One region of the Erwinia sp. 009765445 genome, then DNA from elsewhere that is predicted to be linked to it. Evidence: predicted binding sites of a transcription regulator. Region 1 holds the regulator's gene; each other region holds the start of a gene.
What was found. Region 1 encodes Fur, which represses iron uptake genes when iron is present. Its sites were predicted from a motif close to ATAATAATGAGAACNACTATCAA; they were not measured.
Positions count from the first base shown of each region.

Region 1 (5,710 bases):
CTGGTGAGACGGTAGAAATCCCGATTATCAATGAGTACTGGCAGTTGTTTATCACCGATGTGATGCCGCGCTGGTACGTGACCTCTGGCGATGCAAAGCCAAAAATTATCACCAGTACTGATTCGGAAGATCTGACCACTTTTGTCGAACCTTTCGGCGAGCAGTGGAAGCGGACCCCGGACGATAAAAATGTGCTGATGGTAGCAAGCAGTCGCTTTGACAAGAACAGTGATGTGGCTACATTGCCCTCTTCGGCATTGAGAGGACAGATTGTGCCCACGCCGATGCAGGTTGATATCCGGTCTGAGGATGCCGATCTGTCAAAAGGAGTGAAGCTGGATCTTGCCAGTCTGTCGGCAGATAAAGCGCAGGCGGTGAAGCAACGCTTCCAGCTGCTGGGGCTGAAAGTACAGCCTGCTGGCTATGAAATTACCACCCGTATTGACAGCAAAGCGCTGAACAAAGAGCAGACTGTTTCCGGAGGCTATCAACTGGTTATTGGCAAAGAGAAAGCTGAAGTTGTCGGCTACGATCAGAACGGCGTGTTCTATGGCCTGCAGTCGATCCTTTCCCTGCTTCCCGCCGATGGCAGCGCGAAAATCGCCACCCTTAGCGCACATGATGCGCCACGCTTTGCCTACCGCGGCGTATTCCTGGACGTTGCACGTAACTTCCACAGCAAAGCGGCGGTGCTGCGCATGCTGGATCAACTGGGTGCCTGGAAAATCAACGTCTTCCACTTCCATCTCACCGATGATGAAGCCTGGCGAATTGAGATCCCTGGCCTGCCGGAGCTGACGGATGTGGGCGCTAAACGCTGCCACGATCTTAGCGAGCAGCGCTGTCTGCTGCCGCAGCTGGGTTCAGGACCAGAAACCGACAACAATGGGACCGGCCATTTCAGCCGTCAGGACTATATCGAGATTGTGAAATATGCCGCGGCTCGCGGGATTGAAGTGATCCCCGAGATCGACATGCCAGCCCACGCCCGTGCAGCCGTCATCTCGATGGAAGCCCGTTACAACCGCCTGATCAAAGAGGGCAAAACGGCGGAAGCCTCTGAATATCGCCTGGTCGATCCCGGCGATGATTCCAATACCACTTCGGTACAGCTCTACGACCGTACCAGCTATCTGAACCCTTGCCTTGCGTCTTCCCTGCGCTTCACCGATAAAATTATCAGTGAAATTCAGGCCATGCATCGTGAGGCCGGGCAGCCAATTAAAACCTGGCACTTTGGCGGAGACGAGGCCAAAAACATTCGCCTCGGACCGGGATATTCCGATATCAACAAGCCGGTTGACGGGACTGGCCTGCTCGACATGAGCAAAGAGGACAAGCCGTGGGCGAAATCGCAGGTTTGTCAGACCATGGTCAAAGAGGGCAAGGTGGAGGACCTGGAACACCTGCCGAGCTATTTTGCGCTTAAGGTCAGTCAGCAGGTTAAACAGCACGGTATTGGCCGCATGCAGGCATGGCAGGATGGTCTGAAAGATGCCGAGAATGCCAAAGCGTTTGCTATTGAGCGCGTGGCAGTTAACTTCTGGGATACGCTCTACTGGGGCGGCTTTGATTCCGCCAATGACTGGGCGAAAAAAGGCTATGAGGTGATTATCTCCAGCCCGGACTACGTCTATATGGACTTCCCGTATGAGGTGAATCCGCTGGAGCGTGGATACTATTGGGGAACCCGCTTTAGCGATGAGCGTAAAATGTTCAGCTTCTCGCCGGATAACCTGCCGCAGAATGCCGAAACTTCGATGGATCGCGATGGCAAAACCTTCACCGCTAAATCAGACAAGGCCTGGCCTGGCGCTTACGGGATATCCGCTCAGCTGTGGAGTGAGACGGTGCGCACCGATCAAAACATGGAATACATGATCTTCCCACGAGTGTTTTCGGTCGCCGAGCGAGCCTGGCACCGGGCTGCATGGGAGCAAGATTACCAGGCGGGTAAAGAGTATATCGGTGGGGAAACAAAATACGTTGATACCCAGGCGCAGCTGAAAGACTGGCAGCGGTTTGCTAACCTGCTGGGGCAGCGTGAGTTGAGCAAGCTGGACAAGGCTGGTGTGCAATATCGCCTGCCAGTACCGGGTGCACGCATTACTGACGGCAAACTTGAAGCCAATATCGCGCTTCCGGGTCTGGCGATTGACTACTCGGTCGATGGCGGGAAAAGCTGGCAGCGTTATCAGGACAGCAGCCGTCCGTCGGTCAGTGGTGAGGTTTTGATCCGTTCTGTCAGTGGCGATGGCAATCGTTTTAGCCGGGTTGAAAAACCAGAGGGGTAGGCTGAGACAGTCAGACACAAATAAAAAAACCGGTGAAGAGTCACCGGTTTTTTTTAATAGTACCGATTACTTGTCGTGCAGCGTATCATCTTCACGGCAGTCACCAGCAGCACAGTGACCATACAGGTACAGGCTGTGGTTGCTGAGCTTGATGCCATGACGTTCAGCGATATCACGCTGACGGGATTCGATAGATTCATCGCTGAATTCAATCACTTTGCCGCAGTCCAGGCAGATCAGATGATCGTGGTGATGCTGCTGAGTCAGTTCAAAAACGGATTTACCGCCTTCGAAGTTATGGCGGGTAACGATCCCTGCGTCATCAAACTGGTTCAGAACGCGGTAAACCGTCGCCAGACCAATCTCTTCGCCCATGTCGATCAGGCGTTTGTACAAGTCTTCCGCACTGACGTGATGGCCCTCAGGTTCCTGAAGCACTTCCAGAATTTTCAGTCGGGGAAGCGTGACTTTCAGGCCGGCCTTCTTTAATGCGGTGTTATTGTCAGTCATGCGGATATTATCCTGTTACTTTGCTAGTCACTAAGTGGCTGAAAAGCCCTGAACATCGGTCGGAGCAAAAGCTGAGCACCCCAGTATAGAACTGATGCGTCGAAATGGAAACCACAGTAAAGGTGCGGGAGCATTCATGCGGGGTTAACATTTCGCTCTGCCTCCTTTTTCGCCTTCAGGGCAAAAGGCGCTGAGAGAGCAGGAGATGACCGATGGCGATATTGTACAGTTTTGCAGATGAAAGTTACAAAAATGTGCCTATTACTTCTATAGGAAAAACCACACGCCTGATGTGAGATAACTCCCACATCAGGCCAGTGATTATGCCTCAAGGATCTCTTTGAGCTGCAGCTCGTCGTAAATCTGTTTAACCCACTTCTCCGTACGCTCTGCGGTCAGTTCTGGTTGGCGATCTTCATCGATAGCCAGGCCGAGGAAATGGGTGTCGTCTGCCAGCCCTTTTGAGGCTTCAAAATGGTAGCCTTCGGTTGGCCAGTGGCCCACAATTACTGCGCCGTTTGGCTCGATGATATCGCGGATGGTGCCCATGGCGTCACAAAAGTATTCGGCGTAGTCTTCCTGGTCGCCACAGCCAAACAGCGCAACCAGTTTACCGTTAAAGTCGATCTCTTCCAGCGTCGGGAAGAAGTCATCCCAGTCGCACTGCGCTTCGCCGTAGTACCAGGTTGGGATACCCAACAGCAGAATATCAAAGGCTTCAAGATCTTCTTTGCTGCTTTTCGCGATATCGTGAACTTCCGCAACTTCTTTACCGAGCTGCTTCTGGATCATTTTTGCAATGTTTTCGGTATTGCCCGTATCGCTGCCAAAGAAAATGCCTACGATTGCCATGAGTTTAATAACCTCTTGAAACTTAATAATGTGAGACGGCTGGCCTAAAGTGTTAACGGCAATGATAGCAGACCGCATCAGGGGGATAAACGAGTAATCCTCCTGCTTTTGTCGCTTTGTGCTTTGCCATTACGCGCAGATTTCGCCTGTCAAAGGCCCGTTCAGCGCTGTGGGCTGGCAAGCTGCGCCAGAACAATTTCTTCAATCAGTTCGCTGCGGCTCATGTTGCGCTCCTCGGCCAGCTGGTTCAGGGCATCCACCGCGTCACTGTTCATTTTCAGTTCCACGCGCTTGAGCCCGCGCACTTTATCACGCTTGAGCTGGTTGCGTTTATTGATACGCAGCTGCTCATCGCGCGTCAGCGGATTGGTTTTTGGTCGTCCCGGACGACGCTCATCTGCGAACAGATCGATCGTGGTGCGGTCCGTGTTTTCTTTTGCCATAGAATCGTGATACTGAAAGGCTGGAGTTCTGATGGATTGGGCCGTAAAGTCGGCTGAAAATCGACCGCCGACAAAATTTTAGCGCGCCATCATACCCCAGTGAAAGTCCTGGCGACAATGATTTAGCTTTCACAGGAAATAATTGTTTTTACAGCGCAAAAAAACGGCGAATTGCGCGCAAAATCGCATCAGGTTTCTCCGCGTGAACCCAATGTCCTGCTCCGGCAATCACATGGGCGCGCGCCTGAGGGAATTGCGCCAGCAGGTCGTCACGGTATTCGTCAGCCAGATACGGCGAAAGTTCTCCGCGAATAAACAGTGTCGGACGCTGCCATAAAGGAACCGCTTGCCAGCCAATAAGGCGATCATAGCAAGCCATAAGCACCGGCACGTTAAAACGCCACTCGCCCTCGTGAAAAGATTTCAGCAGGAATTGAATCACTCCCTCTTCATCTATTGTCTGGCGCATTATCGCGGCGGCTTCACTGCGCACCTTCACGCCTGCGTCGCTCACTGCATTCAGCGCTGCAAAGATCTCATCGTGGTGACGGGTAGGGTAGGCGACGGGGGCCATATCGATGACCACCAGTTGCTCAATACGTTCGGCAGCCAGCGAGGTCAGGGCCATAGCAATTTTTCCGCCCATTGAGTGGCCGACTGCGACAAACTGACCGATTCCCAGTTCATCCAGCGTTTCCAGCACGTCCTGCGCCATTGCGGTGTAATTCATCTCTGTCGAACGGGGAGATAATCCGTGGTTGCGGACATCGATTTGAATGATCTGCCGCTCATCTTTCAAACCACGAGCCAGCACGGCGAGGTTATCGAGGCTGCCAAAAAGGCCGTGGATCAGCACCACCGGAGAGCCAGAGTGGGCGGATTGTTCAGATTGCAAGCGGGCATTCAATTTCATGGCAAAGTTCTTACAGTTGAAACGAAGGGTTAGGGTATCATAAATTTACGATTTCTTGCCGGAGCCACCGGCCAGATCCTTTTGCGGCATTATCTGACTTTTGCCGCTATTGAGGGCTGGCGCTACACCCCGGCGGGATTTAACTTTATAATCCTCGTGTTAGAGCTGGATTGTTCAGCGCCCGTGCGATTTCACCTGCCTGATGCACGGCGCATTCCGTCTCTATAAAGCCATAATCGTACTGGATCAAGATGAAAACTATTGAAGTCGACGAAGAGCTCTACCGTTATATCGCCAGCCACACTCAGCATATTGGTGAAAGCGCCTCTGACATTTTGCGCCGGATGCTGAAATTTTCTGCTGGTCAGACTGCGCCCGTCGCCTCTGCTGCGGCCGCGACGATGTCACCTTCTGTCACGGTGGTGAAAGAAGCCGCACCGGCAAAAGTGGAATATCGTCCTCAGGATCGCGTTCGCGCAGTCCGCGAGCTGCTGCTGTCCGATGAATATGCTGAACAGAAGAAAGCGGTTAACCGGTTTATGCTGATTCTGTCGACCCTGTACAGTCTGGATCCCAAAGCATTTGCTGCTGCTACCGAGTCACTTCTGGGCCGCACGCGCGTCTACTTTGCGGGTAATCAACAAACCCTGGTACAGAATGGCACCCATACCAAGCCGCAACATATTCCCGGCACGCCG
Region 1 is NZ_JBYUWC010000006.1:231,075-236,784, forward strand. It holds gene AC3Y5R_RS08595 (beta-N-acetylhexosaminidase) at 1-2,294, shown strand, start outside; gene fur (ferric iron uptake transcriptional regulator) at 2,361-2,804, opposite strand; gene fldA (flavodoxin FldA) at 3,126-3,656, opposite strand; gene ybfE (LexA regulated protein) at 3,818-4,099, opposite strand; gene ybfF (esterase) at 4,248-5,012, opposite strand; gene seqA (replication initiation negative regulator SeqA) at 5,264-5,710, shown strand, end outside.

Region 2 (5,710 bases), on a different contig from region 1:
AAACTACGCCTATCAGATGACCGGTGGAATCTCGCTATTTTACAACAAAGACAAGATCTTCAACCCGTTTGCCGCCACCGGGACGACGTCGATGTTTATCGATAACTTCAATGGGGATAATTTCGACCACAGCGGCCTGGGCTTCATTGGCGGAGGTACCATTTCCGCCGCCACTACCGGGGGGCGCCCGATCCAGCAGATGAGCTTGCCGAAGGAGGCACCTCACTGGGGATCAGGTTGGAAGCAAGCGATCAAGGACCACTATCTGCACACCATGAACGTGGGTTCCGCCGGATCGGTCATGTCTTATAAACAATGTTATCTCGATCTGGATCCGACCTATCGCGATGTTCACGGACAGCCACTATTGCGTATGACCTTTGACTGGCAGCCGAACGAGCTGAAGATGACCAACTTTATCAAAGGCAAGGCGGAAGAGATCGTCAAAATAATGAATCCAGACCATTATCAGGTCGGATTTAAAGGAATGGATGCCCACTACGATGTTCGTCCTTACCAGTCCACTCACACCACTGGCGGCGCGATCATGGGAGACAATCCGAAGAACAGCGTGGTCAACAAGTATCTGCAAAGCTGGGATGTATCCAACGTCTTTGTATTGGGAGCATGCTGCTTTCCGCAGAACCTTGCCTATAACCCGACCGGAATCGTGGGGGCGACGGCGCTGTTTGCGGCCAACGCCATTCGTACACAGTATCTGGCCAACCCCGGACCTCTGGTTCAGGCCTGACAAGGAAGACAAATCATGATCAAGCATTCTGGATGGTTAGCTTCTTTGCTGTTGGCCAGTCTGGCTCCGGCTGTGGAGATTGCGGCGGCGGCCCCGGCTGCAGACACTCCGATTAGCCGGGGGCATTATCTGGCTCAGGCCGGAGACTGCGCGGCATGTCATACTACCTCCGGCGGAGCCGACTTCGCTGGCGGGCTGAAAATGTCCACTCCGATGGGCGCCATTTATTCCACCAATATCACCCCCGATAAGCAAACCGGCATTGGTGATTACACCTATGATGACTTTGCCAAAGCGGTGCGTGGCGGCGTGGCGAAAGATGGTCACCGATTGTATCCCGCGATGCCTTACACCTCATTTGCCAAAGTGAATGATGAGGATATGCATGCGCTGTATGACTACTTTATGAAGGAAGTGCCTGCGGTTAATCAACCCGACCGCGACAGTGATATTCCGTGGCCGCTGAATATGCGCTGGCCGCTGATGGTGTGGGACTGGGCGTTTCATGATGATAAGCCTTTCCAGCCGGACAGCAGCCAGAGCGCGGAGTGGAATCGGGGTGCGTATCTGGTTCAGGGGCTGGAGCACTGCGGCACCTGTCATACGCCACGCGGGATCGGCTATCAGGAAAAAGCGCTGGATCAGAAAGACGCCGCTTACCTTACCGGCGGCACGCTGGAAGGCTGGCATGCACCGGATCTGACCGGTAATCAGAAGGAAGGGATTGGCAACTGGTCGCAGCAGGATGTGGTCAGCTTCCTGAAAACGGGCTGGACCGCCAACACCGCAGCATTTGGTTCGATGACGGATGTGATAGAGCACAGTACCCAGCATCTCAGCGAGCAGGATCTGAACGCGATGGCGATATACCTGAAAAGCCTGAAGCCATCCGATCCACAGGCTCAGGCCCCAAAAGCCGATGAGGCGACCAAAGTTGCGCTGGTGAAAGGGGATATGAGCAAGCCGGGTGCGCAGGTGTATATGGATAACTGTGCCGCCTGTCACCGTACGGATGGGAAAGGCTACAGCCACACCTTCCCGGCGCTGGCGCATAACCCGGTACTGCTGAGTGAGGATCCCTCTTCGCTGATCAGTATTGTGCTGCGGGGTGGGAAAGCGGCGGTAACGCATCAGGCCGTCACCGGCCTGGCCATGCCGGACTTTGGCTGGCGTCTGGATGACCAGCAGGTGGCGGATCTGTCAACCTTCGTTCGCAGCAGCTGGGGTAACAACGCGCCAGCGGTTACTGCAGATCAGGTGAAGAAGCTGCGCTCAACGGTCTCGACCGTTGAGCGCAAGGATCCGGACAAGCAGGATAAACCGCAGGAACACTAAAGAAGTGAAAGCCTCTTTGTGGTAATTGTGTGGATGTCGATACCATAAAGAGCATCTTTATCATAATGTTATAATAAGAAAAAGGAGGCGAAAGCCTCCTTTTTTAATGCTGACCGGTTTGTCAGACTACGACTTCATTCACCGCACTGAGCACCGTCAATAAGCCAGCGTGCCGGTTTCTTAAGCCTGTGGATCGCTGCTGGTACTCATCTTCATCAGATCTTTATCCACGAAGAACAGCGCTTCGCCGCTGTTACCCACCAGAGCCAGTTTATCCAGTACTGATTTGAACAGCTTCTCTTCTTCGTGCTGCTCAGCCACATACCACTGCAGGAAATTAAAGGTGGAGTAGTCCTGCGTGGTCATTGCTGCGTGCACCAGTTCGTTAATTTTGACGGTGATCAGCTGCTCGTGCTGGTAAGCCTGCTCCAGCACTTCGTTAAGCGAGTTAAAGGTCACTGGCGGAGCGGCGATGGTGCCCAGAACCGGCATGGCTCCGGTGTCGCTCAGGTAGTTAAACAGGCGCTGCATGTGCTGCATCTCTTCTACAGAGTGCTCACGCAGGAACGCGGCTGCGCCTTCAAAACCTTTATCGGCACACCAGGCGCTCATCTGTAAATAGAGATTGGCGGAGAAGAATTCAAGATTTAACTGGTCGTTCAGCTTTGCGGTCATATCGGTGGTCAGCATAGCAGCTCCATAATTAAGCAGGTAATTATAAAAAATAGTTGTACGTATTATGCACGGCTGTTGCAAAAATAAAAACCGTTTACCTGTTTTTTTATGCAGAATTTGTTGAACTTAACGTTATGAAAGATAAGTGATAATTATTATCGTCGTAATCTGAATTATTCCATTTTTTAAATGGTTTTGATAACCATTCTTATTATTAAGTGGGGAGAATAAATGATAAAAAAATAAATAAATTCAGATGGAGACGATATTTTTCCTCCCCCAAAAGGGAGAGGAACAGGTTTATTCCACCATCAGGCGATCGAGAATGGCCTGAGCCGTTTTCACATCTGTGACCAGTGAATTGATCATCCCCGAGCGAACAGCACCAATAATCCCGGCGGCTTTCTCTGGGGTGGCGGCAACGCCAATGGTCAGCGGCGTGTTGCGCAGCTGGGCAGGAGAGGCGGCAATCATTCCTTCCTCGCCTTCCCAGTGCAGGATCTCGCCCTCTTCCGTCACATAGTGGCGCAGCACATCCCCTGCGGCATGGCTCAGCGCCTGCTCATCCGCGGTTGCGGTAGTGGTTTCCGCCGGAGCCGGAGTGTGCGTCAGCCCGACGCCAACAATCGCCACGTCGAGATTATCCCACAGTGAAATAATTTGCTGCACGCCCGGATCGCACAGGAACGCATCGCGCAGCATCGGCGAGGAAATGTATGGAGCATGCAGGAAATGCGGCGTCCCGCCCATCAGCTCTGCAGCCTGGCGTACAAACTCGTTGATCTGGAAATGCGCAGCCGCCTGCTGCATTCCGCCGTTCAGCGCCACAGTCAGCACGCCAGGCAAGCGCGGCAGGCCAGTCAGGGTCACTTCGCGCACGGCACGTCCCCAGCCTATCCCCACCACTGAACCGGCAGTCAGCCCCGACTGCTGCAGCAATCCGGCCAGCGGCGTGGCCAGCGATCCCAGCACGTTGGTCGGCGGCGGCTCGACAACCGCGGCGTTTTTCAGCCCCAGGCGCTGGATAAGATCGGCGGTGATCTCTTCCGGAGAAGTGAGTTCGACCACCTCAATGCGCACGATCCCCGCCTGCCGGGCCTTATTCAGCAGACGCGAGATTGTGGCGGTGGACACCCCCAACTTTTTGGCAATGTCGACCTGCGCCATATCTGACTGATAGTGCAGCTTTGCCACCATATGCATCATCGCCCGCGTGGTAGCGGCGTCTTGTAAAAGAGGCTCTTTCAGCTTGAAATTCCTTTCTGCAATGTATTACACTCAGTTCATCGATTGGGGAATTATTGCGCAACAACCGTTAAATTGCAATGCGTAAACCCGGCAAAAACCCTGACAGGACGCCATGTTGACGGCCTTGTTGGCACCGCCGGGGAGACGGAACGGCAGCAAGAGAAAAGAGGCAGTAACCGTGTTTTAAAACCTGAAAACAGAACCTGGGAGAAACAAATGTCACATATGTCCACTTCAGAACTGCGTGGTTATCAGCAAATTTGCGGCAGCAATGGCGCGATGTTAGTTATCGCCTGCGACCAGCGTGGCGCGATGCGCAGCTTACTCACTTCCGACACTGAGCAGCAGAAAGCGATTTCTGAAAAGCAACTGGGCCGCATCAAGGCGGATATCACGCAATATCTTGCAAGCCAGGCTTCCTGCGTGCTGGTCGATCCGGTTTGTGCCGTGCCTGACCTGGTGGACGACGGCGTCATCGCCCGCGATACCGCGCTGTTGATCGGACTGGATGCCTCTGGCTGGGACACCACTCCGGAGGGGTATCGCAACTCGCGCCTGGTGGAGGGCATTAATGCCCGCCGCGTCAGAGAACTGGGTGGCAATGGCGGCAAAATCATGGTCTATCTGCGTGCCGACCGTCCGGATGCTAACGAACATAATCTGGCTATTCTCCGCCACTGTGTGGAAGACTTTGCCCGCGAAGACCTGCTGCTGGTGGTGGAGTTCCTGACCTATCCCCTGGAAGGGGAAAGCGATGCCGACTATAAAAGTAAAGTTCCTTCCCTGATTTTCGAAGGCACCAAACTGTCGCTGGAATGCGGTGCGAAAGTGCTGAAAATTCCTTATCCGGGATCGGCAAAAGACTGTGCTGCCATTACCGAACTGGCTGGCGAGGTGCCGTGGGCCGTGCTGTCAGCGGGTGTTGACCACTCCACTTTCCTCGGACAGGTCGCCGATGCAATGAGCAACGGGGCTTCCGGAGTCATTGCCGGCAGGGCATTATGGAAAGACTGCATTTCGCTGGATCGTAACGTGACGCGGGAAAAACTGGAAACCTTAGCTGTGCCAAGGTTGAGAGAGATTCAGGCGGTAATCGGAAAGTATTTCTCTTCATCGGAACAACAATCAGCAACCCGCGAGGAGCAGGTGAATGTCTGAAGGGCAACTGGCAAGCCAGAGCAACGCCTTGCGTAATGGCAAGCGCGTGGTGATGGTGAATGGCATCCCCGCCTCGGGTAAAAGCAGCATAGCCAGAGAGCTGGCAACAGCGACCGGCTGGCCCATCCTGTCTGTTGACGGGATCAAGGAGCCTTTTATGCGCCAGCTTGAGAATGTGGATCGCGCGCTGAACCGTCGTCTCGGCATCGCCAGCTATCAGGCCATCTGGTCTGTGATTGCCAACGCCCCACAGGGTTGTACCTTTATTGTTGATGCCTGGTTTGGCTTCCAGCCAAAAGAGAACCTGGTCAGTTTTCTGCATGAAGCGCAGGTGACTGCGGTGGCGGAGATCTGGTGCCAGCTACCAGGTGAACTGGCCGCTCAGCGGTATGAGTCGCGACTGGCAAATCGCTTGACTGGTCATCCGGGTGCGGAATATATCCCGGAACTGATTGCACTGGCAGAACGTGCTGAGCCGATGCGACTGGGGCCTGTTTATATTGCCGATCAGACCAAAACAGCGGAACCCAATAATTTACTGAA
Region 2 is NZ_JBYUWC010000007.1:70,202-75,911, reverse strand. It holds gene AC3Y5R_RS09230 (GMC family oxidoreductase) at 1-751, shown strand, start outside; gene AC3Y5R_RS09225 (c-type cytochrome) at 767-2,086, shown strand; gene ftnA (non-heme ferritin) at 2,267-2,776, opposite strand; gene AC3Y5R_RS09215 (sugar-binding transcriptional regulator) at 3,062-3,958, opposite strand; gene AC3Y5R_RS09210 (tagatose-bisphosphate aldolase) at 4,226-5,167, shown strand; gene AC3Y5R_RS09205 (P-loop nucleotide/nucleoside kinase family protein) at 5,160-5,710, shown strand, end outside.
Region 2: ftnA (non-heme ferritin) is a predicted target of Fur. The motif match lies at 2,957-2,979, and genes of this name have one in related genera.

Region 3 (5,710 bases), on a different contig from region 1:
CGCCATGGACCTCGGCGGTGACGTAGCTGGACTCCTGCGAGGCGAGGTAAACATAGACCCCGGCAAGTTCGGCAGGCTGGCCCGCACGTTTCAGCGGCGTCTGTTCACCGAAGCCCGGGATTTTCTCCTGCGGCTGGCCGCCGGTAATCTGTAATGCTGTCCAGATTGGTCCCGGAGCCACGCTGTTTACGCGGATACCCTTCTCTGCAACCTGTTTCGCCAGCCCTCTGGTGTAGTTAAGAATGGCCGCTTTAGTGGAAGCATAATCCAGCAGATTCTGACTCGGCTGGTAGGCCTGGATCGACGAGGTTGTGATAATGCTGCTACCTGCCGGCATATGAGGAATGGCCGCTTTGGTGATCCAGAACAGCGACATCACGTTGGTATCGTATGTCTTGCGGAACTGATCGGTGGTCAGGTCAGCAATGTTGTCAACTGCAACCTGTTTACCAGCCACCAGCGCCAGAATGTCGAGTCCGCCCAAATACTCACGGGCATCCTCTACCAGTTTCTTACTGAATGCTTCCTGGCTGATATCTCCTGGCAACAGGACGGCTTTACGCCCGGCCTGCTCAATCAGCCGGGCGACATCTTCAGCATCACGCTGCTCTTCGGGCAGATAGGAGAGCGCAACATCAGCCCCTTCACGGGCATAGGCAATGGCGGCAGCACGGCCAATCCCGGAGTCTGCGCCGGTGACTAACGCTTTTCGCCCTTCAAGGCGCTGACTGCCCCGATAAGTTTTTTCACCACAGTCCGGGACCGGGCGCATTTCAGCCTGCATGCCAGGCGCACTCTGCTGCTGCTTTGGGTACTCGCCGGTGTGATACTGCTCGAGAGGATTCTGCATTTTATACTGGTCTGTCATGGTTCCTCCTGAATTAATCATTAAAACTCATGAATAACCCTGGCAGTCTGAAATTGAGTGTCCAGTCCGGAAACATTTATACCGGCCAACAAGCTGAAAACAGGCTAAAAATCCATATCAGCCAAATGCGATAAAATATTAAAAAATGTTACCCGTTCGCTTCAGAAGATTCTGCCAGTGCTCAAAAAGGTCCAGAGCGCGATGGTCCTGAATCTGTTAATTTTTTGTTACCAATGTAATCGGAATGCACCTTATTAACGGTGACTCTCATCACATTAAATCCGCTCAGTGCAGGCTAAAACGGGAGAAAACCCATAAGGATGCTGTATGACTGCCGTAGCTTCTTCCCCTAAAAAGCCTCAGGGCAATGCCAAAACCATCTTCAACGTCACCAGCGGTAACTTTCTGGAGATGTATGATTTTATGGTGTTTGGTTACTATGCCACCGCCATTGCCAAAACCTTTTTCCCCGGAGATAACCCGTTCGCTTCACTGATGCTGACGCTGATGACCTTCGGTGCCGGTTTCCTGATGCGCCCGCTCGGCGCGATTATTCTGGGCTCCTATATTGACCATCACGGCCGCCGGAAAGGGCTGCTGGTGACGCTGGGTCTGATGGCCATCGGTACGCTGACCATCGCCCTGGTTCCCGGCTACAGCACGCTCGGGGCCGCCGCCCCGATCCTGATCCTGGCAGGACGCCTGCTGCAGGGCTTCTCCGCCGGGGTGGAACTGGGTGGGGTTTCGGTTTATCTGGCTGAAATCGCGCCGAAAAATCGTAAAGGTTTTTTCGTCAGCTGGCAGTCCGGTAGCCAGCAGATTGCGGTGATCTTTGCCGCTCTGCTTGGTCTGGGCCTGAATCACCTGCTGGCAAAAGACCAGGTCACTGACTGGGGCTGGCGTATTCCGTTCGTGATTGGCTGTCTGATCGTGCCTTTCCTGTTCTGGATCCGCAGCATGCTGGAAGAAACAGAGGCGTTCAGCCAGCGCAAAGTCCATCCCACAATGGGGCAAATTGTCCGTTCGGTGGGCCGCAATTGGGCGCTGGTTCTGTCGGGGATGCTGATGGTCGTCACCACCACCGTGATGTTCTATATGATCACGGCCTTTACACCAACCTTTGGCAAAACCGTGTTGATGATGAGCGACAAGCAGAGCTTCTTCGTCACGCTTTGCGTGGGCCTGTCGAACCTGATCTGGCTGCCAATAATGGGTGCGGTGTCTGACCGCTATGGCCGCCGCCCGCTGCTGATCCTGTTCAGCGTGTTGATGATTGCCACCGCATGGCCCGTTCTGCACTGGCTGGTGGGTTCTCCGACCTTTGCCCACCTGCTGGAGGCCGAGTTGTGGCTCTCCTTCCTCTACGCCAGCTATAACGGTGCGATGGTGGTTTATCTGGCCGAGGTGATGCCTGCTGAAGTGCGCGCTACCGGTTTCTCACTGGCCTACAGCCTGGCGACTGCACTGTTTGGCGGGTTCACTCCGGCAGTCTCCAGCTATCTGATCCACGCCACGGGTGATAAGGCGATGCCGGGCGTATGGTTGACCTTCGCAGCGGTATGTGGCCTGATCGGCACAATGGTGATTAAACGCCTGATCCGTCAGTATCAGGCAAAGCATGGCGGAGTTCCGGCAGTACAGATGTAATCCTCCTGACTTTACAAACTCTGCACCATTAAAAAGCCCCTTCACGGGGCTTTTTGCTGTTCGTATGACTTAACGGAGCAACCTGATCACTTACTGACGGTTTCCATGCCCATCAGGCCAATCTTCAGATACCCCGCCTGGCGCAGCTTATCCATTACGCCCATCAGCGTCTCATAATCCACCGACTTGTCAGCCTGGAAAAATATGGTGGTCTCTTTATTACCCTGCGTCTGACCGTTCAACGCATCCACCAGCGAGTCTGCGGTTACCGCATCATTGCCGATAAACAGCTGCTTATCCGCCTTAATAGAGAGATAGACCGGCTTTTCCGGACGCGGCTGAGGCGCACTGGTCGAGGCAGGCAGATTAACGCGAACGTCAACGGTGGCCAGCGGCGCGGCGACCATAAAGATAATCAGCAGCACCAGCATGACGTCGATAAACGGCGTGACGTTGATTTCATGCATTTCACCGTTGCTATCGAGATCTTCATTTAATCGCATTGCCATGGTGCTTACCCTACCCGCAGTTTCTGCGCGGTTTGCGTGCGCTGTGAGCCATTACTGGCGGCCAGATCCAGGTCGCGGCTCTGCAGCAGCATCACCTGTGCAGCCACATCACCCAGCATCGCTTTGTAGTTGCCGATCAGGCGGGCGAACACGTTATAGATCACGACCGCAGGGATAGCGGCAACCAGACCGATGGCGGTTGCCAGCAGCGCTTCCGCAATACCCGGAGCCACCACAGCCAGGTTAGTGGTCTGCGTCTGGGCGATACCGATAAAGCTGTTCATGATGCCCCATACCGTGCCGAACAGGCCGACAAACGGCGCAATGGCACCAATGGTGGCCAGGAAACCATTGCCACGACCTGCGTGACGGCTGAAGAAGGCCACACGGCGCTCCAGACGGAAAGCGGTACGCTCTTTGATGCCGTCGTTATCGTCTGAGTCTTCTGACAATAACAACTCATTTTCAGCTTCTTTCAGCAACTGCGTGGTCAGGCTGTTGCCTTTAAATTTCGCACAGGTGTCGGCTGCATCCTGCAGGGAACGGGCACCGGCCAGCGCCTGCTGTTCACGCTTCAGGCGGCGTTTTGCCGAGCTGAGCTCTGCACTTTTACTGAAGAAAATGGCCCATGTCACAACCGACGCCAGTAGCAGACCGATCATTACCACTTTAACCACGATGTCTGCATGGTGGTACATGCCCCAGACGGAGAGATCCGTCTGCATCAAATCATTCGTCACGCTGTGTCTCTCCAACGGAAAACGGTAAAAAAAGCCAGTGCGGATCATACCAAATCAATGACGAATTGATAGTGGTTATCATTACTATTTACCCGCTGGTTGCCAATTTTTTACACTCTTTCGGTTTTGTTACCGATAAGCAGAGGGTTTTTGCTGAATCTTTGTCACTTAGCGGGTTGGCGAATTTCACGCCGCCGCCTGCCGTGTTAACGTTAGGGAATAAATGCCATCCGTTAACCGAGCATCCTGATGACCAGTAAAAACATTGAAACGGCGCTGATTGCCGCCGGACGCCGCAAACGATATACCATGGGGTCAGTCAACAGCGTGATCCAGCGGGCCTCATCGCTGGTGTTTGACAGCGTGGCAGAAAAAAAACGGGCCACGGCCGGACGGGCTGAGGGCGAACTGTTTTATGGCCGTCGCGGAACGCTGACCCATTTCTCCCTGCAGGAGGCGATGACCGAACTGGAGGGCGGCGCGGGTTGCGTGCTCTATCCGTGCGGCGCAGCTGCGGTAGCTAACGCCATTCTGGCCTTTGTTTCCGCTGGCGATAACGTGCTGATGGCCGGTTCGGTCTACGAGCCGACTCAGGACTTCTGCAGCAAAATCCTCAGCAAAATGAACGTCTCCACCACCTGGTTCAATCACTGCACCGGCGAAGAGATTGCCGAACTGGTGCAGCCAACAACCCGGGTAGTCTTCCTGGAGTCCCCCGCTTCCATCACTATGGAAGTGCAGGATATCCCGGCTATTGTTGCCGCCGTGCGCAGTAAAGCCCCGGACGCGATCATTATGATCGACAATACCTGGGCTGCCGGCATTCTGTTCCCGGCGCTCTCTTTCGGCATCGACATCTCCATTCAGGCGGGGACCAAATACCTGATTGGCCACTCCGATGCGATGATTGGCACCGCCGTGGCCAATGAGCGCTGCTGGGCGCAGCTGCGTGAAAACTCCTACCTGATGGGCCAGATGGTGGATGCTGATACAGCCTATATGGCGAGCCGTGGCCTGAGAACGCTGGCGGTACGCCTGCGCCAGCACGACGAAAGCGGAATGAAAGTCGCGAACTGGCTGGCAGCAAGACCGGAAGTGGCGGTAGTTAACCATCCGGCCCTGCCGCAATGTAAAGGGCATGAGTTCTGGAAACGGGATTTCACTGGCAGCAGCGGACTGTTCTCCTTTGTCCTTAAGGCCCGTCTGACCGACCACCAGCTGGCGGAGTATCTCGACCACTTCGGGCATTTCAGCATGGCCTACTCATGGGGCGGCTATGAGTCGCTGATCCTGGCGAATCAGCCGGAAGAGCTGGTCGCCATTCGTCCGGCAGGCGGCGTCGACTTCAGCGGGACGCTGGTGCGGGTGCATATCGGTCTGGAAAACGTAGATGATCTGATCGCCGACCTGGCTGCCGGATTTGACCGTCTGGCAAACTGCCCTGCATGAAATAAGTTAAACAGAGCCTCAATAAAACATTATCCGCGTCAGCGATCAAAGTGCGGCGGCCATATTGTCAGTACAATCGTCAGCTCAACGCAGTAAACAGGATATGAAATGGCAGTTTTACACGAGATTGTCTCCGCGCTGTGGCATCAGGATTTTGCCGCGCTGGCCAATCCGGATGTGGTTTGGGTGGTCTACGGCATTATGTTCGTTACTCTGCTGCTGGAAAACGGCCTGCTGCCCGCAGCGTTCCTGCCGGGTGACAGCCTGCTGCTGCTGGCTGGAGCAATGATTGCCAAAGGGGTGATGGGGTTTATTCCGACGGTGGTGATCCTGACGCTTGCCGCCAGCCTCGGTTGCTGGCTCAGCTATCTGCAGGGCCGCTGGCTGGGCAACACGCGGCTGGTGAAAAGCTGGCTGATGCATCTCCCCGCACAGTATCACCAGCGGGCCTGGAGCCTGTTCCACCGTCATGGCCTGATGGCGCTGCTGGCCGGGCG
Region 3 is NZ_JBYUWC010000007.1:148,247-153,956, forward strand. It holds gene AC3Y5R_RS09620 (SDR family oxidoreductase) at 1-868, opposite strand, end outside; gene AC3Y5R_RS09625 (MFS transporter) at 1,196-2,515, shown strand; gene exbD (TonB system transport protein ExbD) at 2,602-3,024, opposite strand; gene exbB (tol-pal system-associated acyl-CoA thioesterase) at 3,030-3,764, opposite strand; gene metC (cystathionine beta-lyase) at 4,014-5,213, shown strand; gene AC3Y5R_RS09645 (DedA family protein) at 5,322-5,710, shown strand, end outside.
Region 3: exbB (tol-pal system-associated acyl-CoA thioesterase) is a predicted target of Fur. The motif match lies at 3,830-3,852, and genes of this name have one in related genera.